2 regions of the Puerhibacterium sp. TATVAM-FAB25 genome follow, and region 1 is predicted to be linked to the other one. Evidence: predicted binding sites of a transcription regulator. Region 1 holds the regulator's gene; the other holds the start of a gene.
The links. The regulator LexA, encoded in region 1, represses DNA repair genes until DNA is damaged. The targets are predictions, from matches to a motif close to TCGAACANNTGTTCGA.
Positions count from the first base shown of each region.

Region 2: the regulator LexA is predicted to act here: its motif matches at 13,457-13,472, upstream of U5M74_RS03940 (DUF222 domain-containing protein).

Region 1 is NZ_JAXUAK010000006.1:95,707-110,842, forward strand. It holds gene U5M74_RS07975 (amino acid ABC transporter ATP-binding protein) at 1-40, opposite strand, end outside; gene miaB (tRNA (N6-isopentenyl adenosine(37)-C2)-methylthiotransferase MiaB) at 223-1,815, shown strand; gene U5M74_RS07985 (YbjN domain-containing protein) at 1,837-2,388, opposite strand; gene U5M74_RS07990 (YbjN domain-containing protein) at 2,385-2,990, opposite strand; gene U5M74_RS07995 (hypothetical protein) at 3,049-3,684, shown strand; gene miaA (tRNA (adenosine(37)-N6)-dimethylallyltransferase MiaA) at 3,778-4,809, shown strand; gene dapF (diaminopimelate epimerase) at 4,806-5,771, shown strand; gene U5M74_RS08010 (class I SAM-dependent methyltransferase) at 5,845-6,495, opposite strand; gene hflX (GTPase HflX) at 6,638-8,182, shown strand; gene U5M74_RS08020 (ATP-dependent DNA helicase) at 8,365-10,443, shown strand; gene U5M74_RS08025 (L-lactate dehydrogenase) at 10,485-11,474, shown strand; gene lexA (transcriptional repressor LexA) at 11,530-12,297, opposite strand; gene U5M74_RS08035 (LysM peptidoglycan-binding domain-containing protein) at 12,541-12,966, shown strand; gene nrdR (transcriptional regulator NrdR) at 13,086-13,637, shown strand; gene serA (phosphoglycerate dehydrogenase) at 13,807-15,048, opposite strand; gene U5M74_RS08050 (HelD family protein) at 15,092-15,136, opposite strand, start outside.
Region 2 is NZ_JAXUAK010000002.1:350,309-365,444, forward strand. It holds gene U5M74_RS03895 (LysR family transcriptional regulator ArgP) at 1-744, opposite strand, end outside; gene U5M74_RS03900 (LysE/ArgO family amino acid transporter) at 818-1,441, shown strand; gene pntB (Re/Si-specific NAD(P)(+) transhydrogenase subunit beta) at 1,477-2,913, opposite strand; gene U5M74_RS03910 (Re/Si-specific NAD(P)(+) transhydrogenase subunit alpha) at 2,915-4,489, opposite strand; gene U5M74_RS03915 (GNAT family N-acetyltransferase) at 4,775-5,287, opposite strand; gene treY (malto-oligosyltrehalose synthase) at 5,382-7,925, shown strand; gene treZ (malto-oligosyltrehalose trehalohydrolase) at 7,922-9,742, shown strand; gene U5M74_RS03930 (ThuA domain-containing protein) at 9,838-10,995, shown strand; gene U5M74_RS03935 (cupredoxin domain-containing protein) at 11,216-11,629, shown strand; gene U5M74_RS03940 (DUF222 domain-containing protein) at 11,649-13,409, opposite strand; gene U5M74_RS03945 (hypothetical protein) at 13,658-14,791, opposite strand; gene U5M74_RS03950 (cellulase-like family protein) at 14,839-15,136, opposite strand, start outside.

The DNA of each region.
Region 1 (15,136 bases):
CGCCCTTGAGCTCCACGAGAGCGGGCGCGCCGGTTTCCATACGTTCAACCCCATCAGTCGGTGGTCGGCCGCGGGCCATGATGCCCTCATCATGTTTCGGGGAGGGACTCATGGTGTGACGCGGTTGGCATCGGTCCGGTAACGATATGCCCTGGGTCACCACCACAGGAGCCGGCCCCTGGCCGTCCGTACCGCTGGGCCCGGGAACGTACCCTAGGAACGATGTCCACGACCACCGCATCTCAGCCCCTGACGTACGTCGTGCGCACCCTCGGGTGCCAGATGAACGTGCACGACTCCGAGCACATGGCGGGCCTGCTCGAGCAGGCCGGGTACGTGCGCGCCTCCAAGGAGGACGAGGCGGCGAGCCGCGCCGACGTCGTGGTCATCAACACCTGCGCGGTGCGCGAGAACGCCGCGACGCGCCTGTACGGCAACCTCGGCCAGCTCGCGTCGGTCAAGGCCGACCGTCCCGGCATGCAGATCGCCGTCGGCGGCTGCCTCGCGCAGAAGGACCGCGGCGAGATCGTCGGCAAGGCGCCGTGGGTCGACGTCGTCTTCGGCACCCACAACCTCGACGCGCTGCCGGTGCTGCTCGAGCGCGCGCGGCACAACGCCGAGGCGCAGGTGGAGATCGCCGAGTCGCTGCAGGTCTTCCCCTCGACGCTGCCGACCCGGCGCGAGAGCGTCTACGCCGGCTGGGTCTCCATCTCGGTGGGCTGCAACAACACCTGCACCTTCTGCATCGTGCCGCACCTGCGCGGCAAGGAGCGCGACCGGCGACCCGGCGAGATCCTCGCCGAGGTCGAGGCGCTCGTCGCCGCGGGCGCCGTCGAGGTCACCCTGCTGGGGCAGAACGTCAACAGCTACGGCGTCGAGTTCGGCGACCGCGGCGCGTTCGCCAAGCTGCTGCGCGCGTGCGGGCAGATCGAGGGCCTGGAGCGGGTCCGCTTCACCAGCCCGCACCCCGCCGCGTTCACCGACGACGTCATCGCCGCCATGGCCGAGACCCCCAACGTGATGCCGCAGCTGCACATGCCGCTGCAGTCGGGCTCGGACCAGGTGCTGCGCGCCATGCGCCGGTCGTACCGGTCGGCGAAGTTCCTCGGCATCCTCGACCGCGTCCGCGCGGCGATCCCGGACGCGGCCATCACCACGGACATCATCGTGGGCTTCCCGGGCGAGACCGAGGAGGACTTCCTCGAGACCATGCGCGTGGTCGAGGCCTCGCGGTTCAGCTCGGCGTTCATGTTCCAGTACTCGCCGCGCCCGGGCACGCCCGCCGCGACGATGGCGGGCCAGCTGCCCAAGGAGGTCGTCCAGGAGCGGTTCGAGCGGCTCCTGGCCCTGCAGGAGCGGATCTCCGCCGAAGAGGCGGCCGCCCAGGTGGGCCGCACCCTCGAGGTGCTCGTCGCCGAGGGCTCGGGCAAGAAGGACGGCGAGACGCGCCGCCTGTCGGGCCGCGCCCCCGACAACCGCCTGGTGCACTTCGCCCTGCCCGCCGGCACCCTGGGGGTCGCCGAGGCGCCCGAGTCGCTCGCCGACCCGCGCCTGGGCTCGGCCGCCGACCTCGACCCGCGCCTGCCCCGGCCGGGCGACATGGTCACGGTCGAGGTCACCCGCGCCGCGCCGCACTTCCTGGTGGCCGACTCCGCGCTCGACGGCGGCGCGTTCCGCGTGCGGCGCACGCGGTCCGGCGACGCCTGGGCGGCGCGCGAGGCCGCGCGCCTCGGCGGCGGGGACGAGCACGGGCACGGCCACGGGGCGGCGCCGTCGGGCCCCGTGACGCTCGGCATGCCGTCGCTGCGCCGCTGACCCGGTGGTCCGGGGCCCGGCTCAGTCCGTGCCCTCGGCGTCCTCGTCGTCGTCGCCACCGTCGAGGGCGGTCCCGGGCGTCAGCGCCGCCACCGTGGCGAAGAACTGGCTCGCGGTGACGAGGCCGCACGAGACGGTGGCCGCGAGCTGGTCGTCGGTGGCGCCGTGCTCGAAGTCCACCGAGACCTCGGCGTACAGCGCCATGCCGCCGCCCTCCTCGCGCGTGTAGACCTTGGGCCAGATCCGCTCGCGGTTCCAGTCGTTGGCGGCCTGCAGCACCGCCAGCCGCGCGCTCGGCGGGACCAGGCCCGCCCAGCGGCCGCGGACCTGGAGGATCTCGCGGTGGTCGCCCAGCAGCAGGAACCAGAACCGGTTGCCGTCCCACGTGCCGGTGACGTCGCCGTCCGCGTCGACGCGGAAGCGGTAGCCGCGCCGGGCGAGGTCGTCGCCGACCCGCTCCGTCGTCAGCGGCGTCGGCCGCTGCACGACGACGGGCTCGCCGACGGGCCGCGCGACGCGCGTGCGGTGCCCGAGGGCGCGCAGCAGCGTCCGCCACGGGGTCCGTGCGCTCACGGCGCCTCCCGCAGCGGGTCGGGGTACCGGGCGTCGAGGTGCTCGAAGAACATCGTCCCCGTGGTCAGCCCGCACTGCAGGAGCTGCTCGAGCTGGTCGTCGGTGGCGCCGTGCTCGACGTCGACGGTCACGTCGGCGCACACCACCACGGAGCCGTTGTCGCGGACCCGCACGTACGTCTTGGGCCAGATGCGCTCGGCGTTCCAGGCGTTGCATACCTCGAGCACCTCCTCGAGCCGCTCGATCGTCAGCTCGCGGTGCCACTGGCCGCGCACCTGCAGCACCTCGTCGTCCTGGCCGAGGACGAGGAAGTAGAACAGCCAGCCGTGCCACAGCCCGCCGACGTCGCCGTCGGAGTCGACGAAGTAGGCGAAGCCCGACTCCTGCAGCCAGCGGACGACGCGGTCGCGCGACAGGGGGGCGGGGACCTCCGCGGGGTCCAGGTGCCGGGGCCCCGGCGCCGTGCGCGGCGAGCCGACCACCCGCAGGAGCAGGCTCTCGACCCGGTCCCGCAGCTCGTCGTCGTCGATCCCCTCGCCGGCGTCCGCGTCGGGGCGTGCGCCCCGCGGCCCGTCAGACCGGCGTGACCCGAAGAACCTCACCCGGCCACACTACCCGGCGCCGCCGACGCCCCGTCCAGCGGCGGCTAGGGTCGGCGGCGTGCCCGCGCCCGCCGCCCCCGTCCGCGCCGTCGTCGTGCCCGCCACGCCGCTGCTCGTGCCGGGCGCGGCGGGCGCCGCCGAGGTGCTGGTCGCCGTCCGCGCCGCGGTGCGCCGGGCGCTGCGCGAGCTCGCCGCCGCGGACCCGGGCGGTCCGGCGCCCGCGGTGCTGGCGCACGGACCGGTCGTGCGCGCCGGCCGCCTGCGGCCGTCGCTCGCGGCCGTCGGCGTCGCGGACCGCTGGGTCCCGCTGCTGGGGGAGCGCACCGCCGCCGGCACCGGCTCGGGCGACGACGGCGTGGCCGGCGTCCCGGCGTCGGTCGCCCTGCTCGCGCTGGCGGACGCCGGTCTGGCCGCCGGCGTGACCGTCGAGGTGCCCGCCGCCGCGGGGCCGGACGACGTCGCGGCGGCCGTGGCCGCGCTGGGCACGGGCCCGGTCGTGGTCGCCGGCGGCGGCGTGCCGGGCGGCCCGGAGCGGGGCCCCGCGGCGCTCGCGCCGGGCGTGGCCGCGGTGCTCGCGGCGCTGGCCGCGGCCGGCGGCTGGGAGGCCGGGCCGACGGCGGTGCCGGCGCACCACGAGCACCTGCCCGCGGCCTACCACGTCACCGTCCACCGGGGGCGCGCCCCGGGACGCTGACGTGGACGGCGTGCGGCGGCGCGCCCGACCGTGTGACGGAGGGCGTGACCGAGGCGTGCCGGGCGGCGGCGCGCCGCCCACTAGGGTCGTCGCGTGAGCGCAGCACAGACGGGGCCCGGGGTGGTCGTGGCCGTGGTCGGCCCCACCGCGACCGGCAAGTCGGACCTCGCCCTCGACCTGGCCGAGGCGCTCTCGCCCGGCGGCGCGCGGCCCGGCGCGGCCCGCGCGGCCGCCGAGGTCGTCAACGCCGACGCCTTCCAGCTCTACCGCGGCATGGACGTCGGCACCGCCAAGGTGCTCCCGCACGAGCGGCGCGGGATCGTCCACCACCAGGTCGACGTGCTCGACCCGCACGAGGACGCGTCCGTCGCCCGGTACCAGGAGGCCGCCCGCGCCGACCTCGACGCGATCGCCGCGCGCGGCGCGCGCGCCGTCGTCGTCGGCGGATCGGGGCTCTACGTGCGCGCGCTGCTGGACCACATGGACTTCCCCGGCACCGACCCGGGGCTGCGCGCCGACCTCGAGGAGCGCGCCGAGCGCGAGGGCCGACGGGCCCTGCACGCCGAGCTCGAGCGGCTCGACCCGGCCGCCGCCGCGAGCATCGGGCCGCACAACACGCGACGGATCGTGCGGGCGCTGGAGGTCATCGCGCTCACCGGCCGGCCGTACACCGCCAACCTGCCGCGCCAGGAGTACGTGCGGCCCGCCGTGCAGATCGGCCTCGACTGCGACCGCGCCACGCTGGACGCGCGGGTCGCGCACCGGGTGGAGCGCATGTGGGACGCGGGCCTGGTGGCCGAGGTGCGCGCCCTGGCGAGCCCCGAGCAGGGCGGCACCGGGCCGGGGCTCGGCACGACGGCGGCGCGCGCCGTCGGCTACGCCGAGGTGCTCGCGGCCCTGCGCGGTGAGGCGAGCGAGGACGAGGCGCGGGCGGCCGTGGTGGCCAACACCCGCCGGCTGGCGCGCAAGCAGATGGGATGGTTCGGGCGCGACCCGCGGGTGCGGTGGCTCGACGCCGCGTCGCCGACCCTGCTCGCCGACGCGCTCGCGGTCGTGGCGGCGGCGGACGCCGGTGACCTCGCCCCACCTGCGGCGGAGCCCGTGCGCCGTAGTCTGGGGTCATGACCTCGGCCACCACGACCGTCGGCACGCTGCGCTTCACCAAGGGGCACGGCACCCACAACGACTTCGTCCTCCTCGCGGACACGCGCGGCGACCTCGAGCTGACCCCCGAGCAGGTGCGCCGCCTGGCGGACCGCCGCGGCGGCGTCGGCGGCGACGGCGTCATCCGCCTCGCGCCCACGGCGGCGATCGCCCGCGCGGGGGAAGCGGTCGCCGACGAGGTGCTCGCCGAGGAGCCGCGGGCGATCTGGTTCATGGACTACCGCAACGCCGACGGCTCGGTCGCCGAGATGTGCGGCAACGGGGTGCGGGTGTTCGCTGCCTTCGCCGAGTCGCTCGGGCTGGCCGACCTCGCCGACGGCGACGGCTTCGCCCTCGGCACGCGCGCCGGCGTCAAGCGGGTGCGCAAGGTCAGCGCCCCGGACGGTTCCGGGGCCTGGTACGCCGTCGACATGGGCCCGTGGTCCCTGCCCGGCGGCCCGGAGACCGCCACCACGGGCGCCGACGCCGCCGTCGCCGTGCGCGGCTGGGACGCCCCGCGGCCGGCGCTGTCGGTCGACCTCGGCAACCCGCACACGGTCGTCGCGATCGCCGAGGTCGCCGAGCTCGAGCAGCTCGACCTGACGCAGGCGCCCGACGTGGCGCCGGTGCCGCCGCGCGGCACCAACGTCGAGCTGGTCGTGCCGCTCGGCGAGGAGCGCACCGCCGCGGGCGACGTCGTGGGCCGCGCCCGGATGCGCGTGCACGAGCGCGGCGTGGGGGAGACCCGCTCGTGCGGCACGGGCGCGTGCGCCGCGGCCCTCGCCGTGCGCACCTGGGCCGCCGCCGGCGGCGCCCCGGCCGTGGACACCTGGTTCGTGGAGGTGCCCGGCGGCCTGCTGCGGGTGCGGGCCCTGCCCGACGGGCACGTGGAGCTGGCCGGGCCGGCCGAGCTGGTCTTCACCGGCGAGGTCGCGCTCGGCTGACCGCTCCGGCAGGGTCGCCGCGGCGCCGTCGCAGGCCCTCCGCGGGGCGGCAGGGCGGAGCGGCGCCCCGCGGTCAGCGGGTGATGCGCAGGACCCGGTAGCCCTTGGCGCTCGCGGCCCGCTCGACGGCGACGCCCAGCGGGGCGCCGAGCTCCGCGTCGACCCAGCGCGCCAGGGAGTCGGCACCGAGGTTGCGCTGCACCACGAGCCACGCGCCGCCCGCCGGGTCGCCCGGCGCCACGGGCGCGAGCCGGGCCAGCCAGGTGCGCAGCATGCCGTGCAGCACGTCCTTGCCCACGCGGATGGGCGGGTTCGACCAGAGCGCGGCGACCGTGACGTCCGCCGGGACGTCGTCGGGCAGGCAGGCACGCACGTTCTCCAGGCCCAGCCGCGCGGCGTTGCGCCGCACCAGGTCCAGCGCCCGCTCGTTGACGTCGACCGCCCACACGGTGGCGCCCGGCGCCTCGAGCGCCATCGTCAGCGCGAGCGGCCCCCAGCCGCAGCCGAGGTCGAGCAGGTGGCCCGTGGCCGGCGGCGGGGGCGTCTCGCGCAGCAGCACCTGCGTGCCCAGGTCGACGCGCCCGGGGGAGAACACGCCCGAGGCGACCTCGACCTCCACGTCCCGCCCGGCCAGCCGCACCGCCACGGTGCGCCGCTCCTCGGCGGAGGCGGGCCGTGCGGTGAAGTAGTGGTCGGCGGGCTCGGGGACGTCCGGGTGGTTCACGGCGCGATCCTACGTGCGGCCCAGAACCACCGGCCTCGAATTCCCGGGCCTCGGGCGGCCCGGCGTGGAATCCTGGGGGTGCACCACGCGTTGTACCGAAGGCGCCCACCGAAGCGGCGCCAACCGATCGAGAGGCACATTCTTGACCCACACCCCGCAGGACCCCCAGGCTCCGACGGCGGAGCAGCCCGACACCCGCGCCGCCGCCCCGGACGCCCAGGCGATCGCGAACGACGTCGTGGCACGGGTCCTCGCCCGGGCGGGGACCGCGCGCGCCGAGGGCGGCACCGTCCACACCGAGCACGACGGCGAGCAGCTCGACCTCGAGGAGCGCACCGCGCTGCGGCGCGTCGGCGGGCTCTCGACCGAGCTCCAGGACGTCACCGAGGTCGAGTACCGCCAGCTGCGCCTCGAGCGCGTCGTCCTCGTCGGCGTGTACTCCGGCGGCGAGCGCGAGGCGGCCGAGGCCGAGGTCTCGCTGCGCGAGCTCGCGGCCCTCGCCGAGACGGCCGGCTCCCAGGTGCTCGACGGCGTGCTGCAGCGGCGCCAGAAGCCGGATCCCAGCACCTACCTCGGCTCCGGCAAGGCGGCCGAGCTGGCCGACGTCGTCGCCGCCGAGGGCGCGGACACCGTCGTGGCCGACGCCGAGCTGGCCCCCTCCCAGCGCCGCGCGCTGGAGGACATCGTCAAGGTCAAGGTCATCGACCGGACCGCGCTGATCCTCGACATCTTCGCCCAGCACGCCAAGTCGCGTGAGGGCAAGGCGCAGGTGGAGCTGGCGCAGCTCGAGTACCTCCTGCCGCGCCTGCGCGGCTGGGGCGAGTCGATGTCCCGCCAGGCCGGTGGCCAGGTGGGCGGCGCGGGCGCCGGCATGGGCTCGCGCGGCCCCGGCGAGACGAAGATCGAGCTGGACCGCCGCCGCATCCGCAACCGCATGGCGAAGCTGCGCCGCGAGATCGCGGCCATGAAGCCGGCCCGCGAGACCAAGCGCCTCGAGCGCCACCGCAACGCCGTCCCGTCCGTGGCGATCGCCGGGTACACGAACGCCGGAAAGTCGTCGCTGCTCAACGCCCTGACGGACGCGGGCGTGCTCGTGGAGAACGCCCTGTTCGCCACGCTGGACCCGACCGTGCGCCGGGCCCGCACCGAGGACGGGCGCGTCTACACGCTGGCCGACACCGTCGGGTTCGTCCGGCACCTGCCGCACCAGCTCGTCGAGGCGTTCCGCTCCACGCTCGAGGAGGTCGGCGAGGCCGACCTGCTGCTGCACGTGGTCGACGCCGCGCACCCGGACCCCGAGGGGCAGATCGCGGCGGTGCGCGAGGTGCTGTCCGAGATCCCCGGCGTGCACGACGTGCCCGAGGTCGTCGTGCTCAACAAGGCCGACGTCGCCGACCCCGAGGTGATCGGGCGCATCCAGCGCCGCGAGAAGCACACCGTGGTCGTCTCGGCCCACACCGGCGAGGGCATGGCGGAGCTGCGCGCGCTGATCGCCGACGCCCTGCCGCGGCCCGACGTCGAGATCGACGTCGTGGTGCCGTACTCGCGCGGCGACCTGGTGCACCGGGTGCACCAGGCGGGTGAGATCGACCACGAGGAGCACCTCGCCGCCGGCACGCTGCTGCGTGGCCGGGTCGACGAGGGGCTCGCTGCGGAGCTGCGGCGCGTCGCGGTCGCGGCATCCTGACCCGGCGGCGCGCGCCGCGGACCTGCGGGCGCGCTGCCGCCGACCGCTCGCACGGCCCCGTGCCCGGCTCTCGCCGGGTGCGGGGCCGTCGTGCGTCCCGGGCCCGGCGGCGGAGCGGGCGCGGCGCCCGCGGCGTCCACAGGGCCGCCGGCGGGGTCGGACCGCCACCGTAGGATCGACCGGTGAGCACGAGCGCGCGCGGGGCCGAGGTCGAGGACGCACCGGCCGAGGGCGCGGCGGTGCCCGACGTCGAGGCGCTGCTCGACCTCGCCGTCGGCCGCCTGGGCGGCGGCCGGCGCGACGGCCAGCACCGGATGGCGCTGGAGGTGGAGCGGTCGATCGCCTCCGGCCGGCACCTGCTCGTGCAGGCCGGGACGGGCACCGGCAAGTCGCTCGGGTACCTCGTGCCCGCGGTGCGGCACGCCGTGGTCGAGGGCGAGCGCGTCGTGGTGTCCACGGCCACCCTGGCGCTCCAGCGCCAGGTGATCACGCGCGACCTGCCGCTCGTCGCGGAGGCGGTCGCGCCGCAGCTGCCGCGCCCCCCGAAGGTGGCCCTGCTCAAGGGCTGGCACAACTACCTGTGCCTGCACAAGGTGGGCGGCGGCTATCCCGTCGAGGAGTCGGTGCTGTTCGACCTGCCGGGCGAGGCCGCGGGCGCCGCCGAGCACCCCGCGGCGTCGTCCGCCGGCCCCGGGCGCGGGGACGCGCCCGCCACGCTGGCCGACCAGGTGCGCCGCCTGCACGCCTGGGCCCAGGAGACGGAGTCGGGCGACCGGGACGACCTCGTGCCCGGCGTGCCGGACCGGGCCTGGCGGCAGGTGTCCGTGACCTCGCTGGAGTGCCTGGGCCAGCGCTGCCCGCTGCTCGAGCAGTGCTTCCCGGAGCGGGCGCGCGCGGCGGCCCGCGAGGCCGACGTCGTCGTCACCAACCACGCGATGCTCGGCATCGCCGTGTCCGGCAACCCCAACGTGCTGCCGGAGCACGACGTCGTCGTGGTGGACGAGGCGCACGAGCTCGCCGACCGCGTGACGGCGGCGGCCACCGTCGACCTGTCCCTCACGAGCGTCGAGCACGCCGCGCGGCTGGCCCGCCGGCACGGCGGCACGGAGACGTCGGCGCTCGACGCGGCCGCCCAGACGCTCGGCTCGCTGCTCGCCACCGTGCCGGCGGAGCGGTTCCCGCAGGGCCTGCCGGACGACCTGCGCACCGCCGTCGGCGCCGTGCGCGACGCGGCGCGCGAGCTGCTCAGCCGCCTCAAGCCGGAGGGCGGCGCGCAGGCCCAGGCCCAGCCCGACCCCGGGCACAAGATGGCCCAGTCGGCGGTGCTGCAGCTGTTCGAGGTGGCCGAGCGCATGGCCGCCGAGGACACCAGCGCCGACGTGCTGTGGTGCTCGCGGCCCGACGAGAGCTCGCCGTGGGGCGACGGCGTCTCGCGGCTGCACGCCGCGCCCCTCGGCGTCGCGGGCCTCATCCGCACCGCCCTGCTCGGCGAGGCGACCGGCGTCTTCACCTCCGCCACGCTCGCCCTGGGCGGCCGGTTCGACGCCGTCGCCGGGTCCCTCGGCCTCGGGCGCGCGACGGGCGACGACGCGAAGGGTGACTGGGCCGGGGTCGACGTCGGCAGCCCGTTCGACTACGCGCGCCAGGGCATCCTGTACGTCGCGCGCCACCTGCCGGCCCCGGGGCGCGAGCCCACGACCGACGCGCAGCTCGACGAGATCGCCGGGCTGATCGAGGCGGCCGGCGGGCGCACGCTGGGCCTCTTCTCGTCCCGGCGCGCCGCCGTCGCCGCCGCGGAGGCGATGCGCGAGCGCCTCGACGTGCCCGTGCTCGTGCAGGGCGACGACCAGCTGCCCAGCCTCGTGCGGCGGTTCGCGGAGGACCCGCGCACGTGCCTGTTCGGCACGCTCTCCCTGTGGCAGGGCGTGGACGTGCCGGGCCCCAGCTGCCAGCTCGTGCTGATCGACCGCATCCCGTTCCCGCGGCCCGACGACCCGGTGCGCTCCGCGCGGGCGCGCGCCGTGGAGCAGGCGGGCGGCAACGGGTTCATGCAGGTGGCCGCGACGCACGCCGCGCTGCTGCTGGCGCAGGGCGCCGGGCGCCTCGTGCGCAGCGCCGAGGACCGGGGCGTGGTGGCGGTGCTCGACCCGCGCCTGGCCACCGCACGGTACGGGACCTTCCTCGCGCGCTCCATGCCGAGCTTCTGGCCGACCTCCGACCCGGCGGTGGTCCGCGCTGCGCTGAGCAGGCTCGACACCTAGCCTGGGGGCGGCGACGCCGGACCCGCTCCGAGGAGGACACCGTGACCCTGCCCGACGACATCGCGCCCGGCACCGTCCCCGGCCGCAGCGCTACCAAGCTCGCCGTCGTGGGCGCCGGCGCGGTGGGCTCCACCCTCGCGTACGCGGCGCTCATGCGCGGCACCGCGCGCTCCGTGGCCCTGCTCGACGTCAACCGGCAGAAGGTCGAGGCCGAGGTGCTCGACCTGCGGCACGGGGCGATGTTCATCCCGCCCGCGCAGATCGACGGCTCCGACGACGTCGAGGTGTGCCGGGGCGCCGACGTGGTGGTCGTGACCGCCGGGGCCCGGCAGAAACCGGGGCAGACCCGCACCGACCTGGCGGAGGCCACGGTCGGCCTCGTCCGCGGCATCCTGCCCGGGCTGGTCGACGTGGCGCCGGACGCGGTCTACATCATGGTCACCAACCCCGTCGACGTCGTCACCTACGCCGCCCAGCGGATCCTGGACCTGCCCGCCGGGCGCGTGTTCGGCTCCGGCACCGTGCTGGACTCCTCGCGGCTGCGCGCGGCGCTGGCGGCGCACTGCGGCGTGGCGGTGGGCAACGTGCACGCGTACGTCGCGGGTGAGCACGGCGACTCGGAGATCGCCCTGTGGAGCTCCGCCACGGTCGGCGGCGTGCCGCTGCTCGACTGGCAGCCGCTGCCGGGGCGCGCGCCGCTCGACGCCGCGGCCCGGGACCGGATCGCCGAGGACGTCGTGCAGTCGGCCTACCGGATCATCGCCGGCAAGGGGGCGACGAACTACGCCGTCGGGCTGGCCGCCACGCGGATCATCGAGGCCGTCCTCAAGGACGAGCAGCGCGTGCTGACGGTCTCCTCGCGGCTCGACGGGTACCACGGCATCGAGGACGTGTGCCTCTCCCTGCCCGCGGTGGTCGGCCGGCGCGGCGTCGCCCAGGTGCTCGACGTGCCGCTGTCGGACGCCGAGGTCGCCGGCCTGCGGGCGTCCGCCGACAGCATGCGGGCGGTGCAGCGGCGGCTCGGCCTCTGACCCGCGGTCCGGCTCCCGGCCGGGCCTCTGCCGCCGGCCACCGCCCGCCGCGCCGTCAGAGGCTGCGGAGCACCGCCACGACGCGGCCCAGCACCTGCGCCTCGTCACCGGGGATCGGGGCGTAGGCCGGGTTCTGCGGCAGCAGCCACAGGTGCCCGCGCTCGCGCTTGAAGGTCTTGACCGTGGCCTCGCCGTCGAGCATCGCCGCGACGACCTCGCCGTTCTCCGCGACGGGCTGGCGGCGCACGACCACCCAGTCCCCGTCGCAGATCGCCGCGTCGACCATCGAGTCGCCCTGGACCTTGAGCAGGAACAGCTCGCCGTCGCCCACGAGCTGGCGGGGGAGCGGGAAGACGTCCTCGACGAGCTGCTCGGCGAGGATCGGGCCGCCGGCGGCGATCCGGCCGACGACCGGGACGTACGACGGCGCGGCGACGAGCTCGTCGTCGGCGCCCGGCAGCTGGGCCACCAGCGGCGTGGGCGCCGCGGTGCCCGTGCCCGCCTCGCCGCCGTCCTGCGGCTGGTCGAGCGGGTCGACGACCTCGATGGCACGGGGCCGGTTCGGGTCGCGCCGCAGGTAGCCCTTGCGCTCGAGCGACGTGAGCTGGTGCTTGACCGACGACGGGCTGGCCAGGCCGACGGCCTCGCCGATCTCGCGCATGGTCGGGGGGTAGCCGCGCGTCTCGACCGACGTGCGGATCGTCTCGAGGACGCGGCGCTGGCGCGGCGTGAGGCGGTCGGCCGTGCCCGCTGCCGGCAGCTCGCTCACCGTCGCGATGGCGGAGGCGGCGTCGCCGCCCGTGCCGGTCGTGCGACCCGTCATGACCTCTCCCGTCGTCGTGGCCGGCCCGCGTGGCCGCGCCGTCGCCGGCGGAGCCTCCGGCCCCGGCGACGCGCTCGTGCTGACCCGACCGTTCGTGCTGGTCGTACGCCCACTCTAGGGCAGCGCGGGCGCCGGATCAAACACGTGTTCGACGCGAGTCTCGACAATGTCGGTGGCTCGTGCGATGCTACAGGCGTTCGAACGAACGGCTGTTCGAACGAACGCCCGTTCGAGCGCAACTCGATGACCAGCACTTTCCTTGTCCGCTCACCACGACACCCGGAGGTCACCGTGGCCGCCACGCTCGCCGCTCCCGCCGCCCGTCCCGCGCCCGCCGTCGCGCGGTCGTCCTCGGCCCCGCACGGTCTGCTCGGCCTGGGCGGGCTGCGCCTCACGGGGCGCGGGCGCGTCGTCACCGCGTTCCTCGCGGCGCTGGTCTGCGCCCCGCTGGTGAGCCTCGGGGCGCAGGCGATGGCGAGCAGCCCGGGCGAGCCCGTCGAGGTCCGCGTGCACACCGTGGCGCCGGGGGAGACCCTGTGGGACTTCGCGCAGGAGATCGCCGGGCCGCGCGAGGACGTGCGCGACGTCGTGGCGGACCTGCGCGAGCTCAACGAGCTGGGCAGCGCCGCGCTGCAGGTCGGGCAGACCATCCTGGTGCCCGTCGCCTGACGCCCGCGGGCCGAGGCCGTCCTGTCCTGCGGCCGAGCACGGGTGACCGTGCGCGGCCGGCCCGCTCGGGCGGCCGGAACCTCCCGGTTCCGCGGGCGGCGCTCCGGTAGTCTGCCGGGATGCACTGCCCGTTCTGCCGCCACCCCGACTCGCGCGTGGTCGACTCGCGCACGGCCGACGACGGCGCGTCGATCCGCCGCCGCCGCCAGTGCCCCAGCTGTGGGCGGCGCTTCACCACCATCGAGAGCGCCAGCCTGTCGGTCGTCAAGCGCTCCGGCGCCACGGAGCCGTTCAGCCGGGACAAGATCGTCTCCGGCGTCCGCAAGGCGTGCCAGGGCCGGCCGGTGAGCGAGGACGACCTCGCGCTGCTGGCCCAGAAGGTCGAGGAGACGCTCCGCCAGGCGGGCAGCGCGGAGATCGACGCCTACGAGATCGGCCTCGCGATCCTCGGGCCGCTGCGCGAGCTCGACGAGGTCGCGTACCTGCGGTTCGCGAGCGTCTACCAGGCGTTCGAGTCGCTGGAGGACTTCGAGAGCGCCATCACGTCCCTGCGCGCCGAGCGCGCCGAGCGCGAGCGGGCCCAGGACGGCGGCCCGGACGCGGGCGCCGCGGGCACCCAGGGCGGGGCGGGCGACGCCGCCGGCGAGCTCCACGCCGACGCCCGCGGCTGAGGCGGCCGGGCCGCGACGGCCCGCTGCTCCCCGGGACGGGGCGACCACGCGCGACGCCTCCCCCCGAGGCACCAGAGCCCGGCCGGGTGCACCCGGCCGGGCTCCGTGCTGCGGGCGTGCTCCGCGGACGGTGCGGCGGGACGCCCCGGTGGGGCGGCCGCCGGGGGCGTCAGAGGCCCGCGGCGGGTCCCGGGCCGTACTCGTCGCGCGGCAGCTCGTCGAGGACGCGCAGGCGGATCGTGCTCTCCATCGCCTGGAGCTTGACGGACGCGCCGCGCTCGGTGACGTCGGCGATGTCGGTGACCACGTAGCCGATCTCGCCCCGCGTGGCGAGCATCTGGCCCTCGATGTTGGCGCCGTGCTCGGCGAACACCTGGTTGACGGCGGCGAGGACGCCGGGGACGTTGCGGTGCAGGTGCGCGATGCGCCCCACGCCGGTGCGGCCGAGCTGCAGGTTCGGCAGGTTCACGCTGAGCATGGTGGAGCCGGTCTGCAGGTAGTCGCGCAGCTTGCCGGCGACGAACTCGCCGATGGCCTCCTGCGCCTCCTCGGTGGAGCCGCCGACGTGCGGCGTGAGGATGACGTTCGGCAGGCCGCGCAGCTCGGAGTCGAAGCTGTCGCCGCGCTTCTTGGGCTCGCTGGGGAAGACGTCGACGGCGGCGCCGCCGAGGTGGCCGGCCAGGATGTTCTCCCGCAGCGCCTCGACGTCGACGACGAAGCCGCGCGAGAGGTTGAGGAACACGGCGCCCGGCTTCATGCGGGCGAACTCCTCGGCGCCGAACAGGCCGGCGTTCCCGGCGCGCCCGTCCACGTGGATCGTCACGGCGTCCGACCGCTCCAGCAGCTCGTCGAGCGTGGCGACGCGCTGGGCGTTGCCGAGCGCCAGCTTCTCCGAGACGTCGTAGAACAGCACGCGCATGCCGAGGTTCTCGGCGAGCACGGACAGCTGGGAGCCGATGTTGCCGTAGCCGATGATGCCGAGCGTGCGCCCGCGCACCTCGTGCGCGCCCTCCGCCGTCTTGTCCCAGACGCCGTCGTGCAGCGCCTTGTCGCGGACGGTGAGCCGGCGGGTCAGCGCGATGACCTCGGCGAGCGCGAGCTCCACGACCGACCGGGTGTTCGAGTAGGGCGCGTTGAACACGCCGACGCCGTACGAGGACGCCGCGGCCAGGTCGATCTGGTTGGTGCCGATCGAGAACGTGCCCACCGCGAGCAGGTGCGGAGAGCTCTCCAGGACCTTGCGGGTCACCATGGTCTTGGAGCGGATGCCGAGCACGTGGACGCCGTCGAGCGCCTCGATCAGCTCGGCCTCGTCGAGGGCTCCGGGTCGGGTCTCGACCTCGAAGCCCGAGGCGCGCAGGATCTCGGTGGCGACAGGGTGGACGTTCTCGAGGAGAAGGGCACGCAGCACGCCCTCATGGTGCGCCCTGGGCACCTGCGGCGACAAACCCGTCTCAGCCCGCGAAGCCGTCCGGCAGCGGGCGGGCGTGGACCACCGC
Region 2 (15,136 bases), on a different contig from region 1:
CCACCCGAGGCCGTGCACCACCGCGCGGGCGTAGTCGGCGGTGGAGGGCACGTAGTGCCGGGGCGGCTCGACGTCGCGGCCGGCCTTGGCACGGGCGTAGCGGTCCTGCAGGTCGTCCTTGCGGTCGAACATCACCATCGGCGCGACGGCGATCGCCTCGGGCGTCACGCCGTCGGGGAACCAGCGGCGCGCGAACGCCGGCGTCGCGAACGGCCGGTAGCGCATGACGCCGAGCCGCACGGCGGTGCAGCCCTGGACCGGCACCGCCTGCGTCGTGATGGCGGCCATCACCTCGCCGGAGCGCAGCAGCTCCGCGGAGTGGTCCTGGTCCTCGCGGTGCACGTCGAACACCGCGCGGTCCGCCACCTCCGCCAGCGCCGCCATCGCCCAGGTGTTGAGCGAGTCGCCGTTGATGGCGATGGGCACGCGGGCGAGCGGGGCGCCGGCCCCCGCGTCCCCGCCCGCCCCTGCATCCCCGGCCGCGCCCGGGCCGGACGTCCGGCCGGGCAGGCCGGACTCGCGCACCACGGCGAGCACCTGGCGCGCGAGCCGCACGTAGTCGGACCCCACCTCCGTGGCCGCCACCGGCCGCGAGCGCCGCACGAGCACCGCGCCCGCGCTCGTCTCGAGCGCCTTGATGCGCTGGCTCACGGCGGACGGCGTCACGTGCAGCACCCGGGCGGCGCCGTCGAACGAGCCCTCGTCCACGACGGCGAGCAGGGCGTCGAGCTGGGCGATCTCCATGAAGCAACGCTAAGGCAACCTGAGAAACATTCGTTGGACTGACGCTGGGAGGGCACCTAGCGTCGTGGTCGTGATGCTCCACGCGCTCGCCGGCCTCGGCTTCGGCCTGTCCCTCATCGTCGCCATCGGGGCGCAGAACATGTTCGTGCTGCGCCAGGGCCTGCGCCGCGAGCACGTGGGCGTCGTCGTCGCCGCGTGCACGCTGTCCGACGTCGTCCTCATCGGCGCGGGGGTGGCGGGCGCCGGCGCGCTGCTCGGCGCCGTGCCGTGGCTCGTGACCGTGATGCGCTGGGGCGGTGCGGCGTTCCTGCTCGTCTACGCCGGCCTCGCGGCGCGGCGGGCGCTGCGCCCCACGGGCGCCTCGCTGCAGCCCGACCACGCCGCCCGCCCGTCCGGCGCCGGCCGCGCGGGCGCGGGGACGGTGCTCGGCACGGCGCTGGCGATCACCTGGCTCAACCCGCACGTCTACCTCGACACCCTGGTGCTGCTGGGGTCGGTCGCCGGGGGCCACGGCGAGGGCCGCTGGTGGTTCGCGGCGGGGGCGATGGTCGGCAGCCTGGTGTGGTTCACGGCGCTCGGGTACGGCGCGCGGCTGCTGCGCCCCGTGTTCGCCCGGCCGGGCGCGTGGCGGGTGCTCGACGCCGTCATCGCCGTCGTCATGGTGGCGCTGGCCGTGGGGCTGCTGCTCGCCGGCTGAGGATCACAGCGCCCGAGGATCAGAGCGCCCGAGGATCAGAGCGCCTGGACGATCTTCTCCACCTGCTCCTTGGCGTCACCGAAGAGCATCGCGGCGTTCTCCCGGGCGAACAGCGGGTTGGGCACGCCCGCGTAGCCGGCGGCCATCGAGCGCTTGAAGATTACGACCTGCCCCGCCTCCCACACCCGCAGCACGGGCATGCCCGCGATGGGGCTGCGCGGGTCCTCCATGGCGGCGGGGTTGACCGTGTCGTTGGCGCCGATGACCAGGACGACGTCGGTGCCCGCGAGGTCGTCGTTGATCTCGTCCATCTCCAGCACGATGTCGTACGGCACCTTGGCCTCGGCGAGCAGCACGTTCATGTGCCCCGGCAGGCGCCCGGCCACCGGGTGCACGCCGAAGCGCACCGCGACGCCGCGGGCGCGCAGGCGGGCCACCAGCTCGGCCACCGGGTACTGCGCCTGCGCCACGGCCATGCCGTACCCGGGCGTGACCACGACGCTGCGCGCGCCGCGCAGCATCCGGGCGACGTCCTCGACCTGCACCTCGCGGTGCTCCCCCGCCCCGGCGGCGGGCCCGGCGCCGGGTCCGCCCGTGGGGGCGCCGAACCCGCCCAGCACGACGGAGACGAACGAGCGGTTCATCGCCCGGCACATGAGGTAGCTGAGGATCGCGCCGGAGGCGCCGACCAGCGCGCCGGTGACGATGAGCAGGTCGTTGCCGAGCATGAAGCCCGCGGCGGCGGCGGCCCACCCCGAGTAGGAGTTGAGCATCGAGACGACGACGGGCATGTCCCCGCCGCCGATCGCCGCCACGAGGTGCGCGCCGAGCGCCAGCGCCACCACCGTCATGAGCAGCAGGGGCACGAGGGCCGCGGGGCCGTCGGCGGCGAGGAACCACGGCAGCAGCCCGAGCGCCACCGCCACCGCGGCCAGGTTCAGCGCGTTGCGCCGCGGCAGCACCAGCGGCGCGGACGACATGCGCGCGGCCAGCTTGAGGTAGGCGACCACGGAGCCGGTGAGGGTCACCGCGCCGACGAGGACGCCCAGGAAGACCTCGACGCGGTGCACCGCCTCGTCGTCCGGGCCGCCCGCGAGGCCGCCCGTGAGCAGGGAGTTGTAGCCGACCGCGACCGCCGCGAGGCCGACGGACGAGTGCAGGATCGCGATGAGCTGGGGCAGCTCCGTCATCGCGACCCGCCGGGCGCGCCACGCCCCGACGGCGCCGCCGAGCACGAGCGCGGCCAGGGCCAGGCCGAGCGTCACGCCGACCGGCCGCTCGGACCGCTCTGCCGCCAGCAGCACCGTCGCGCCCAGCGCCAGCGCCATGCCGACGATGCCGAGCGTCACGCCGCGCCGGGCCGTCGTCGGCCGCGCGAGCCCGGCGAGGGACAGCACGAACAGCAGGGCGGCGACGACGTACACGGCCTGCGCGAACGCGGTGGCCGTCCCGGCGTCCGTGCCCGGCGCCACCTCAGGCGTCCTTCCGGAACATGGCGATCATGCGGCGGCTGACGCCGAACCCGCCGACGATGTTGACGCTCGCCACGGTGGCCGCGACGAACGCGAGGGCGGTGACCACGGGGTCGTCCACGCCGAGCTGCAGCAGCGCGCCGACCAGGATGATCCCCGAGATGGCGTTGGTCTGGGCCATCAGCGGGGTGTGCAGGGAGTGGCTGACGTCGGAGATGACGTAGAACCCCACGACGACGGCCAGCGCGAACACCGTGAAGTGCCCGAGGAACGCCGGCGGCCCGAGCGTCAGGGCCAGCACGACCAGCACCGCCGCCAGCGCCGCGCCCACCGTGCGGCGCCACCGCCGCAGCCGCCCGCGCGCCGCGGCGTCGGCGGGAGCGGGCGGGGCTCCCGGCGGGGCCGCCGGCGTCGCCACCGGCACCGGGGGCGCCGCCGAGACCGCCACGGGCGGGGGCGGCCAGAGCACCTGCCCCGCATCCCCGTCCTTGCCGAGCGTCACCGTCATCCCGCGCTGCACCGGGTCGTCGAGGTCGAGCACGGGCCGGCCGTCCTTGCCGGGGGTGAGCAGCTCGAGCAGGTGGACCACGTTGGTGCCGTACAGCTGCGAGGTGTGCGCGGGCATGCGGCCGGGCAGGTCCGTCCAGCCGAGCACGACGACGCCGTTGTCGGTGACGACGCGCCGGCCCGGCACGGTGACCTCGGCGTTGCCGCCGCCCGGCGCCCCGAGGTCGACGATGACCGAGCCGGGCCGCATCGCCGCGACCGTCTCGGCGGTGATCGTGCGCGGGGCGCGGCCGCGGACCAGGGCCGTGGTGATGACGACGTCCGCCCGGGCGCACTCCTGCGCGTACAGCCGCAGCGCGGCCTCCTCCTGGGCGGGCGTCAGCGGGCGGGCGTACCCGTCGGCGCTGACCTCCTGCTGCGCCTCCTCGGCCCGCACGAACGTGGCGCCGAGCGACTCCACCTGCTCGGCCGCCTCGGGGCGCACGTCGAAGGCGCGGACCGCGGCGCCGAGGCTGACCGCGGTGCCGGTCGCGGCGAGCCCGGCGACGCCGCCGCCGATGACGAACACCGCCGCGGGCGGGGTCTTGCCGGCCGCGGTGACCTGGCCGGCGAACATGCCCTGGTACTCCGCGGCGGCCTCGATGACGGCGCGGTACCCGGCCACGTTCGACATCGTGGAGAGCGTGTCGATCGCCTGCGCGCGGGACACGCGCGGCACGGCGTCCAGCGCCAGGGCCGTGACCCCGCGGGCCGCGAGCGCCGCGAGCCGGTCGGGGTGGGCGGCCGGGGCGAGCTGGGCGACGAGCACCGCGCCGGGCCGCAGCAGCGCCAGCCGGTCGGCGTCGGGCGCGCGGACCGCGGTGACGACGTCGGCGCCCCAGACCTCCGCCGTCGTGCCGAGGGCGGCGCCCGCCTCGGCGTACGCGGCGTCCGGGAACGTGGCCTCGCTGCCGGCGCCGGCCTCGACGACGACGTCGTACCCCAGGCGCCGCAGCCGCGGGACGGTGGCGGGCGTGGCGGCCACGAGCCGCTCCCCCGCGTGGTGCTCCCGCGGTACGCCGATGCGCATGCGGACCTCCCGGGCCGGTCGAGCGCAACCTATCGGGATCGGGCGCCGCCGGCACGGGCAGGTGGCGGCACCACTGGTGGTGGAAGCAGGAGAGGCCGCCGGCGGCGGCCTCTCCGCTGACGACCGTGCGGGGGCGGCGCGGCCGGACGTCCAGCCCCCTGCGCGGGAGGTCCGGCAGCGCGCCCCGCCTCCCGGGTCAGCGGCAGGCGGACTGCCGCGTGCTCGGGGCGACGGGTCGCTGATCAGGAGTGTGGCACACGTTTTCCCGGAGCACGCGGGCGATCTTCACTCCTTTCGCCGACCGGCGGCCAGGTCCTCGAGCGCGTCGCCGGCGAGCCGGTACGTGGTCCAGTCGTCCTGGGGCCGCCCGCCGACGGCCTGGTAGAGCCGGATGGAGGGCTCGTTCCAGTCGAGCACCGTCCACTCCAGGCGCCGGTAGCCGCGCTCGACGCAGACCCGGGCCAGCGCGCGCAGCAGCGCGACGCCGTAGCCGTGCCCGCGGTGCTCGGGGTGGACGAAGAGGTCCTCGAGCCAGATGCCGTGGGTGCCGGTCCAGGTGGAGAAGGACAGGAACCACACCGCGATGCCGGCGATCTCGCCGTCGCGCTCGACGACATGGGCGAAGGCGGCCGGGTGCGGGCCGAACAGGGCGCGGGTGAGGTCCTCGGGCGTCGTCGCGACGGCGTCGGGCTCGCGCTCGTACTCGGCCAGGGCGTGGATGCACGCGAGGATGCCGGGCTCGTCGCCGGGGGCGGCGGGGCGCAGCACGGCGCCGCCGGGAAGGGTGAAGGGGTTCACGCCCCGATCCTAGGGACGGCCGTACCGACGACCGCACCACCGCCGGACGTGCCATCCCGGTGCGTGGTCCCGCGCCTCGTGGCACGGTGTGGCCGTGCATCCCCACCTGCCACGGCCCGGCCGGCGAACCCCCGTCAGCACCTACCGGCTCCAGCTCGGCCCCGACCTGTCGTTCGACGCCGCGCGCGACGCGCTGCCCTACCTCGACGCGCTCGGCGTCACCGACCTGTACCTGTCGCCGGTGCTGCAGGCGGCGCCCGGCTCCACGCACGGGTACGACGTCGTGGACCACGCGCGCATCAGCGACGTCATGGGCGGGCGCGAGGGCCTCGAGCGGCTCGCCGCTGCGGCCCACGAGCGCGGCATGGGCGTGGTCGTCGACGTCGTGCCCAACCACATGGCGGTGCCCACGCCCGCGTGGCACAACCGCGCGCTGTGGTCGGTGCTGCGGCACGGCCCGGACTCGCCGTACGCCGGCTGGTTCGACGTGGAGGTCGACGGCGGCGAGGCGCTGCTCATGCCGGTGCTCGGCTCGCGCATCGGCGACGTGCTCGCGTCCGGCGAGCTCACCGTGGAGCGGATGGTCGTGCCCGGCCACGAGGACGAGGGCGAGCAGCCCGTGCTGCGCTACTACGACCACGCCTTCCCGGTGCGCCCGGAGACCGAGCACCTGCCGCTGGCCGAGCTGGTGGGCCGGCAGCACTACCGGCTCGCCTACTGGCGGGTGGCGGACGAGGAGCTCAACTACCGGCGGTTCTTCGACGTCGGCACGCTCGCCGCGATCCGCGTCGAGGACCCGGAGGTCTTCGACGCCACGCACGCGCTGCTGCTGGAGCTGTACCGCGACGGGGTGGTCGACGGCTTCCGGATCGACCACCCGGACGGGCTGGCCGACCCGCGCGGCTACCTCAAGCGCCTGCACGAGGCGACCGACGGCGCGTGGATCGTCGCCGAGAAGATCCTCGAGGCCGACGAGGACCTGCCGCACGACTGGCCGGTGGCCGGAACGACGGGGTACGACGTCGCGTGGCGGCTGCACGCGCTGCAGGTGGACCCCGCCGGCGCGGCCGACCTCACGCGGCTGCAGACGGAGCTCACCGGCGAGACGACGACCCTGCCCGAGGTGGTCGAGGCCGCCAAGCGCCAGGTGGTGGCCACGTCGCTGTACGCGGAGGTGGACCGCGTCACCACCCTGCTGGCCGAGATCTGCGCGCAGGACGTGCGCCTGCGCGACCACACGTTCCGCGCGCTGCGCGACTGCGTCGTCGAGCTCGTCGTCGCCCTGCCCCGCTACCGGGCCTACGTGGTGCCGGGCGAGCCCGTGCCGCCGGCGCAGGAGAAGGTGCTGCGCGAGGCCGCCGACGTCGCCCGCGAGCAGCTGCAGCCCGACCGGCACGACACGCTCGACCTGGTCGTGGACCTGCTGCTGGACCGGGAGGTCGGCAGCGCCGGCCGCCGCGGCGAGGACCGCCGCGCCGAGCTCGTGGTGCGCTTCCAGCAGGTGTGCGGCGCGGTGATGGCCAAGGGCGTGGAGGACACGGCGTTCTACCGCTGGACGCAGCTGACCAGCCTCACGGAGGTCGGCGGCGACCCCGCCCGGGTGGGCATCGACCCGGACGAGCTGCACGCCTTCGCCCGCCGCACCGAGTCCGTCTGGCCGGCGACGATGACCGCCGGCACGACGCACGACACCAAGCGCAGCGAGGACGTGCGCGCCCGCATCGGGGTGCTCAGCACGGCCGCGCACGACTGGGCCGCGCTGGTCCTCCGGCTGCGCGAGGCGACCGCGGACCTGCGCCCGGCCGACCTCGACGGCGCCGCCGAGAACCGGCTGTGGCAGACGCTGGCCGGCACCTGGACGGCGGCCGGGCCCATCGAGGCCGACCGGCTCACCGACTACCTGCTCAAGGCGGCGCGCGAACAGAAGTCCTGGACCACCTGGACCGCGCCCGACACCGCGCGCGAGGAGGCGATGACCGCCTACGCGACCGCGCTGCTCGAACACCCCGCCGTCGTCGAGGCGTTCACCGCGTGGGTGGAGCGCACGACGCCGACGGCGCGCCGCAGCGTGCTGGCGACCAAGGCGCTGCAGCTCACCGTGCCCGGCGTGGCCGACGTCTACCAGGGCAGCGAGGTCACGGGCACGTCGCTCGTGGACCCGGACAACCGGCGCCCCGTGGACTTCGACCGCCTCGCCGCGCTGCTCGCCCGCCTCGACGGCGGCCACGCGCCGGCCGACCTGGCCGAGGAGAAGCTCGCGCTGACCGCCGCCGCGCTGCGCCTGCGCCGGCGCCACCCCGCGGCGTTCGTCGGCCCGGACGCGAGCTACGAGCCGCTGCCGACGACGACCGGGCACGCCGTCGCGTTCGTGCGCGGGGACGGCGAGGGGCCGCGCGCCGTGACCGTGGCGACGCGGCTGGGCACCGAGGCGCCCGCCGCCCGCGACCTGCCGGACGCGTCGGTGGTGCTGCCGGACCTGCCCGGCGGCGCGACCTGGCGGTCGGTGCTCACCGGCGCCGACCACCCCGGCGGCGCGGTGCGGCTGGGCGACCTGCTGGGCCCCTGGCCCGTGGCGCTGCTCGAGCGCGCCGCCGCGGGCGACGTCGAGGGAGCTGCTGACGAGGAGGAGAACCGATGACCGCCACTGCTGAGACCCCGGCGACCGCCGGGACCCCGGCGCCGGTGCGGGTCTGGGCGCCGCGCGCCGCGGCGGTGGAGCTCGTCGAGACGACGCCGGCCGGCGCCCAGGAGGCGCGCACGCCGATGGTCGGCGAGGCGGGCGGCTGGTGGCGCTCTGCCGCGCCGCTGGCGCCCGGGACCGACTACCTGTTCTCGCTCGACGGCGGCCCCGGCATCCCCGACCCGCGCAGCCCGTGGCAGCCCGACGGCGTCCACGGCCCGTCGCGCACGTACGACGCGGCGGCTTTCGGCTGGACCGACGGGAGCTGGGCCGGGCGCGACGTGCTCGGCGCCGTCGTCTACGAGCTGCACGTCGGCACCTTCACGCCCGAGGGCACGCTCGACGCCGCCGTCGGGCGGCTCGACCACCTGGTGCGGCTCGGCGTGGACATGGTCGAGCTCATGCCGGTGGCCGCGTTCCCGGGCGAGCGCGGGTGGGGGTACGACGGGGTGGCGCTGTGGGCGGTGCACGAGGCCTACGGCGGGCCCGAGGCGCTGCAGCGGTTCGTGGACGCGGCGCACGCGCGCGGGCTGGCCGTGTGCCTCGACGTCGTCTACAACCACCTGGGCCCGTCGGGCAACTACCTCGGCGAGTTCGGCCCGTACTTCACCGAGCGGCACCACACGCCGTGGGGCGCCGCGGTGAACCTCGACGGCGACGACGCGGCCGAGGTGCGCGCCTTCGTCGTCGAGAACGCGCTGCGGTGGCTGCGGGACTTCCACGTCGACGCGCTGCGGCTCGACGCCGTGCACGCGCTCGTCGACGACTCGCCGCGGCACCTGCTGGCCGAGCTGTCCGACGCCGTCGCCGAGCTGTCCGCGCAGGTCGGCCGGCCGCTGTCGCTGATCGCCGAGTCGGACCTCAACGACGCGGCGATGGTCACCCCCACCGGGCGCGACCTCGAGGGGCGGCCCGGGCGCGGCATGACGGCGCAGTGGGCCGACGACTTCCACCACGCCCTGCACGCGCTGCTCACCGGGGAGCGGCAGGGCTACTACGTCGACTTCGGGGCGCCGGAGACGCTGGCCAAGGCGCTGCGGCACGCGTTCGTGCACGACGGCGAGATGTCCACGTTCCGCGGCACCGAGTGGGGCGCGCCGGTGCCGGACGAGGTCGACGGGCGCCGGTTCGTCGTCTTCGACCAGGACCACGACCAGGTGGGCAACCGGGCGCTCGGCGACCGGCCCTCGCGCGTGCTCGACCCCGCGCGGCAGGCCGTCTCGGCCGCCGTCGTGCTGCTCGGGCCCGGCACCCCGATGCTGTTCATGGGCCAGGAGTGGGGCGCCACCACCCCGTTCCAGTACTTCACCGACCACCAGGAGCCGGAGCTCGGCGAGGCCGTCCGCAAGGGCCGGGCCGAGGAGTTCGGCACGCACGGCTGGGCCGAGCTGTACGGGCACGACGTGGAGGTGCCCGACCCCCAGGCGCGCTCGACGTTCGAGGCGTCCCGGCTGGACTGGTCCGAGCCCGACGACGGCCCCGACGGCCCGCACTCCCGGCTGCTGGGCTGGTACACCGACCTGGTCCGGCTGCGGCACACCGAGCCGCAGATCGCCTCCGGCGACCGCACGCGGACCGAGGTGCGCACCGGCGACGGGTGGCTCGTGATGTCGCGCGGCGACCTCGACGTCGTGGCCGTGTGGGCCGACGACGGCGCCCGCGTGCCGCGCGCCGGGGCGGGCGACGTGGTGCTCGCCTGGGACCCGGACGCCGTCGAGGACGGTGACGGCGCGGTGACGCTGCGCGGGCCGGGCGTGGTGGTGCTGCGGGCCTGAGCGCCCGGGAGGGGCGTCCCGGACCGTTGACCGGGTGCACCGGCCCGCATAAGTTGAACGGGCTGACAAAAAGCGCCACCTCGCAAAGGAGCGACATGGCCCACCTGAAGCACACCCTGCCCCGCCGCGCGGCCGCCCTCGCGGCCACCGCTGCCGCCACCACCCTGGCCGCCACGGCCGTGGGCGCCGCGCCGGCCTCCGCCGGCGACGAGGACGACTACCGCGTCCTCGTCGTCGGCGAGACGCTCGGCTTCCGGCACTCGCACATCGACGAGACCACTCACGCGCTGATCGACCTGGGCGCCGAGCACGGCTTCACGGTCGACGTGTGGGACCCGGCGAACACCAGCTCCGGCTGGTGGGGCCCCGGCTCCCCCGGCCAGCCCGACCTGACCCTGGCGTCGACGCCGTTCACGAGCAGCGAGGACCTGGCGCAGTACGCCACGATCGTCTTCGTCTCGCCCGTGGACAACACCAACAGCCTGAACCCTGCCGTGCCCCGCCTGCTCGACGATGCCGAGCTGGCGGCGTTCCAGGGCTACATCCGGTCCGGTGGCGGGTTCGTCGGGCTGCACGCCGCGACCGACACGCTGCACACGGCCGACTGGTACACCCGGCTCGTGGGTGGCGGGGCGCGGTTCGCCAACCACCCCCAGCAGCAGACCGCGACGATGCGCGTCGAGAGCCCGGCGCACCCGTCGATGGAGGGCGTCCCGCTCGAGTGGACGCGCTGGGACGAGTGGTACAACTACACGCTCAACCCGCGCGGCGACGTCCACGTGCTCATGACGCTCGACGAGTCGACCTACAGCGGCGGGAGCATGGGCGACGACCACCCGATCGCCTGGTGCCAGAACTTCGAGGGCGGACGTTCCTGGTACCAGGGCGCCGGCCACGTCGAGGCCGCGTGGGAGGACGCGACCTTCCTCACGCACGTCCTCGGCGGCATCGAGTGGACCGCCGGCCGCACGAGCGGCGGCGGCGACTGCGTCACGTGGCGCGAGGTCGACGCCCTCGTCGAGGACGCCCAGGTCCAGGGCAAGGGCCAGCAGACCGTGCTCGCGCGGGTGGCCGACCGTCTCGACGCCGCCGAGGCGGCCGTCGAGGCCGGCGACCGGGACAAGGCGCTCGGGCAGCTGCGGGCCGCGGAGAAGCTCGCCACCACCCTCCGCAGCGACGACACCGACCTGCTGGTGAGCAAGATCGCCGACCTGCGGGAGTGGCAGCAGGGCGTGCTCGACGCCGGTCTCTGACCGGCGCCGCGCCACCGGAGGCCGGTCGCGCCACCACGCGGCCGGCCTCCGCCGTGGCTGCCACGCCCGGACACGGTCTGGACGCGGTCTGGACGCGGTCCTGACGCGCTCTCGACGCCGTGGCGCCGGGCGCGCGACGATGGGGCCGGCTCTCCCTGCGGCCGGAGGCGGCACCATGTCGGACAGCACCCGCTCCCCTCGCTCGACCGTTCGACGGCGCGTGGCCGCCGGCGCACTCGCGGTCCTCCTCTCGGCCGTGCTCGCGGCGTGCGGCGGCTCGGGCGACACGCCGTCGCCCGAGACGGACGAGCCCGGGGCGACGCCCACCGGGCAGACGGGCGGGACGGACACCGGGCAGCCGAGCAGCCCGAGCAGCCCCGGCGCCGAGGAGACCGTCATCGTCATCAGCGACTTCGCGTACGACGTCCCCACGAGCGTGACCGCCGGCGGCACCGTGACGGTCCGCAACGAGGACCCGGTCGCGCACACCGTGACGTCGGACGAGCCGGGCGTCTTCGACGTCGCCGTGGGCCCCGGGGAAGAGGTGGAGATGACGGCTCCCGCCTCCGGCGGGGACTACCCGTTCCACTGCACCCCGCACCCGAACATGACGGCGACCCTGACGGTCCGGTAACAGCTCACCGGGGACGCGCTCAGAAGGGCGGCTCGCCGGGCCATCCCGCGATGTCGTCGGGCGGCCGGCCGGGCAGGCGGGTCAGGTCCTGGTCCGGGGTGTGCACGGTCGCCGGCGGCGGCTCGGGGCGCGTGCGGGTGCGTCGCCCGGTCGGGCTCGTCCACTCCAGCGTGCCGGCAGTCGTCTGGCGCACCTGCCACCGGGTCTGGTGCTTGAGCTGGTGGTGGTGGCGGCACAGGGTCGCGAGGTTGCCCGCGGCCGTGTGCCCGCCGTCGGCCCAGGCGACGGTGTGGTCCGCCTCGGCGGTGTGTGCGGGGCGGGTGCAGCCGGGGAACCGGCAGGTGGCGTCGCGCAGCGCGACCCATCGCTGCAGCCCGGCCGGCGGCGTGTAGGCGCGCCGCCCCACCGACAGCGGCACCCCGCGCTCGGGGTCGGTCAGCAGCCGGGTGAACGACCCAGCGAGGCCGGCGAGCTCTCGTGCCGCGTCCGGGCCGATCGGCGTGACCCCGTCCAGCAGCCCGGGCTCCTCGGCGCGACCCAGCAGGGTCAGCGCCGGCACCGTCACGGTGACGTGCGGACGGATCGAGCGGGCCAGCCGGGCCAGGTGGAACCGGTGGTCAGGCGGCCCGTGGGGCGGATGCTCGGGGCGCTCGGCCGGCGCGCCTCCCGGCCCGAGGGACCCTGTGCCGACCGGTGGCCGTCCGGGTGCGTCGCCGTGCGCCGTGGTCGGGTCAGGCGTGCCCTCGTGCGCGGCGGCCGGATCGAGGGTGCCCTCGTGTGCCGCGGCCGGATCGAGCGTGCCCTCGTGTGCCGCGGCCAGGTCGAGCGTGCCGTCGTCGAGGCTCAGGTCGACGAGGGCGTCGGCACGCAGCTGCGCCAGGGTCCGCCCGTCGCCGTCGGCGCGCGCCGCGCGCCCGGTCCGGGTCAGTCGGTCGAACACCGCGTGCGCCGCGGGAGCGGGCAGGTAGGCGTGCAGGTGCGCCATCCCGTCGGCGCCCGGGTCGAGCGCGACGTACCGCTTCGCCGTGGCCTCCTCGTGCCGCACCGCCACCGGCGTGGGGTGCACCTGCTCCCGCACCCGGCGTGCCCTCGCGCGCAGCCGTCGGCCGTTGGTCGCGGTGGCCGGTCCGGCCAGCGCGCGGTCCACCTCGTCGGCCGCCTCCGCCGACAGGTCCGCCACCGCGCGGGCCACGACCCGCGCGTTCGCCCACGGCACCGCGCCGGTCACAGCGGCACCGAGGGTGCGCGGCGCCTTGGCCACCAGTGCCTGCGCGCGGTCGGCCCAGTCGGCCACCTGGTCCTCGCTCGCGCACACCGCCACGGCCACGTCCGCGACGACGGCCCGGTGAGCCAGCTCGCGCCGCCGCGGTGCCGAGGCCAGCGCCGCGTGCGGGTCGGCGCCGTCCACGAGGAGGTCGGGTGCCCGCATCGCCTGGCGACGGGCACGCTCGAGCAGGAGCGCGGCCACCGCCTGGGCGCGGTTGACCAGAGCCTGCACGGCCGCGAGCGCGTCCACCGTGGCGGCCAGCTCGTCCGCGGCGACGGCACCGCGCACGTCCACCAGCGCCGCGATCAGGCCTCGCGCGTCCGTCGACTGCTCCGCGACCGCCGGCGCCACCACCGTGTGCGGGTCGGTCAGGTCGCGGCCCAGCATCGCCGCCGCCACGTCCGGTACGCCGATCGCGGCCAGCCGGGACGCGAGGGTCCCGTCGTCGGCCAGCGGCGCCCACGCCAGGGCGGCGGCCCGCGCCGCAGTCGACTCCCCCGCCAGCACCGTCACGCCCGCACCCCCTGCGTCTGTGTCGCGGCCGCTCCCCTGCGGCCACTTCGAACACTAGTACGAGCCACCGACACGGCGCCTACGATGATCGGCGAGGCGGCCGGGTCGCGAGAGTCGGCTCGGCGGTCGGCGCCGCCGTGGCGCCCCGTGGCCCGAGCCTCTCGCCGCGGGGTTTCCGCCCGTGCTCGCCGTCGTTACGGTCGCGGCGCGACTTCCTCTCACGCCTGCGCGCCGCCGTGAGAGGACGCTCAGGCGGGGCGCCACCCGCCGTCGTCGTCCGTCCACGCCCGTGCCGGCCCGACCGGCCGGGCGGAGGCCGTCAGCCAGTACGTCGCGTCCGGGTCCCAGCCGGCCAGCACCGACGCGACGCCGTCGTCCACCTCGACGGCGCGCCCCGCGGTGGTGAGGTAGCCCGCGACCGTGAGGTGCACCGCGTCGGCCTCCGCCGCGACGGCCCGCCAGTCGGGCAGCACCCAGCGCAGGTCGTCGCGGCCGGTGGCGCGGAACCAGTCGTGCCGGCGCGACGCCGTGACCTCGAGCGGGTGACGCCGGCACAGGTCGGCCCACGCCGCCGGGCCGTCGAGCTCGAGCACGCGGGCGCCGGGGTCCACCGCCACCGCCGTGACCTCGGCGCGCTCCGGGCCGAACGAGTCCTCGACGAACCACAGGCCCGCCGCGCCGCGGTCCCCGAGCTCGCGGGTGGTGCGCAGCAGGTCGTGGGGCGGGGCGGACCACCAGTGACCGCTCCACGGCGCGCGCGGGTCGGCCGGGCGCTCGGCGAGCGCACGCTCCTCGTCCGCGATCGTGTCGGCGGCCCAGCGGGCCAGGACCTGCGGGGCGGGACGCCGCACGCGCACGGCGGCGACGTCGACGGGGTCCTCGAACGCCACCGTCCGCTGCGTCCCGGGCTCCAGGGGCGCCGTCCACCACGCCGCCCCCGGCGCGGCGACGACGCTCGCCGCCGTGGGCCGCAGCGCTCCGACGACCTCGGGGGTCGCGGCCAGCACGTCCTCCCCGTCGGGCTCCTGCCAGTACCGGGCCGTGTCGACCGCCGCCCCGAGCGCCTCGTGCAAGGTCGACGGGCTCGGCGTCCCGGCCGGCACGCCGGCGAGCAGCGCGGCGACCTCGGCCACCGACGGGCGGGGCAGCTCGTCGTCCCGGGGGTTGCGCCCGTCGGTCGTGAGGACCCGGACCGACCGGCCCCGCCCGGGGTCCAGGGAGTACGCGGCCCACATCACCGCCTCGCGCAGCGTGCCCGCCCCGTCCTCCTCCGGGACGGCGGCCTGGGCGAGCGCGAGGCACAGGCGGCGGCCGCGCGGCCCGGCGAGCAGCGCTGCGGGGTCGAGGGGCACCACGGGACCGAGGGGCGCACCGGCGTCCATGCCGTCACGCTAGCGGCCCGGGACGGCAGGGGTCAGGCCCGTCGGCGTCACCGCGTCCGGCCGGTGATCACCGTGGTGCACTCGCGCTGGAGCGTCTCGTCGGCCCACATGGCGTGCTGGGGCGCCGCGTTCGAGCACACGACCGCGCCCCAGGCGCCCACCCGGGCCGCCAGGGTGACGGCGTCCCGGCAGATCTGCGCCCCCACGGGGCCCTCCTCGAACCGGCTGTCGCGCGGGGTGTACCCCACCCAGCCCTCGCCGAACACGAGCGGGACGCCCAGGCGCCGGGCATGGTCGGCGGCCGTGCCGATCCACTCCTCGAGCCGGTTCGCCATGGCGATGCGG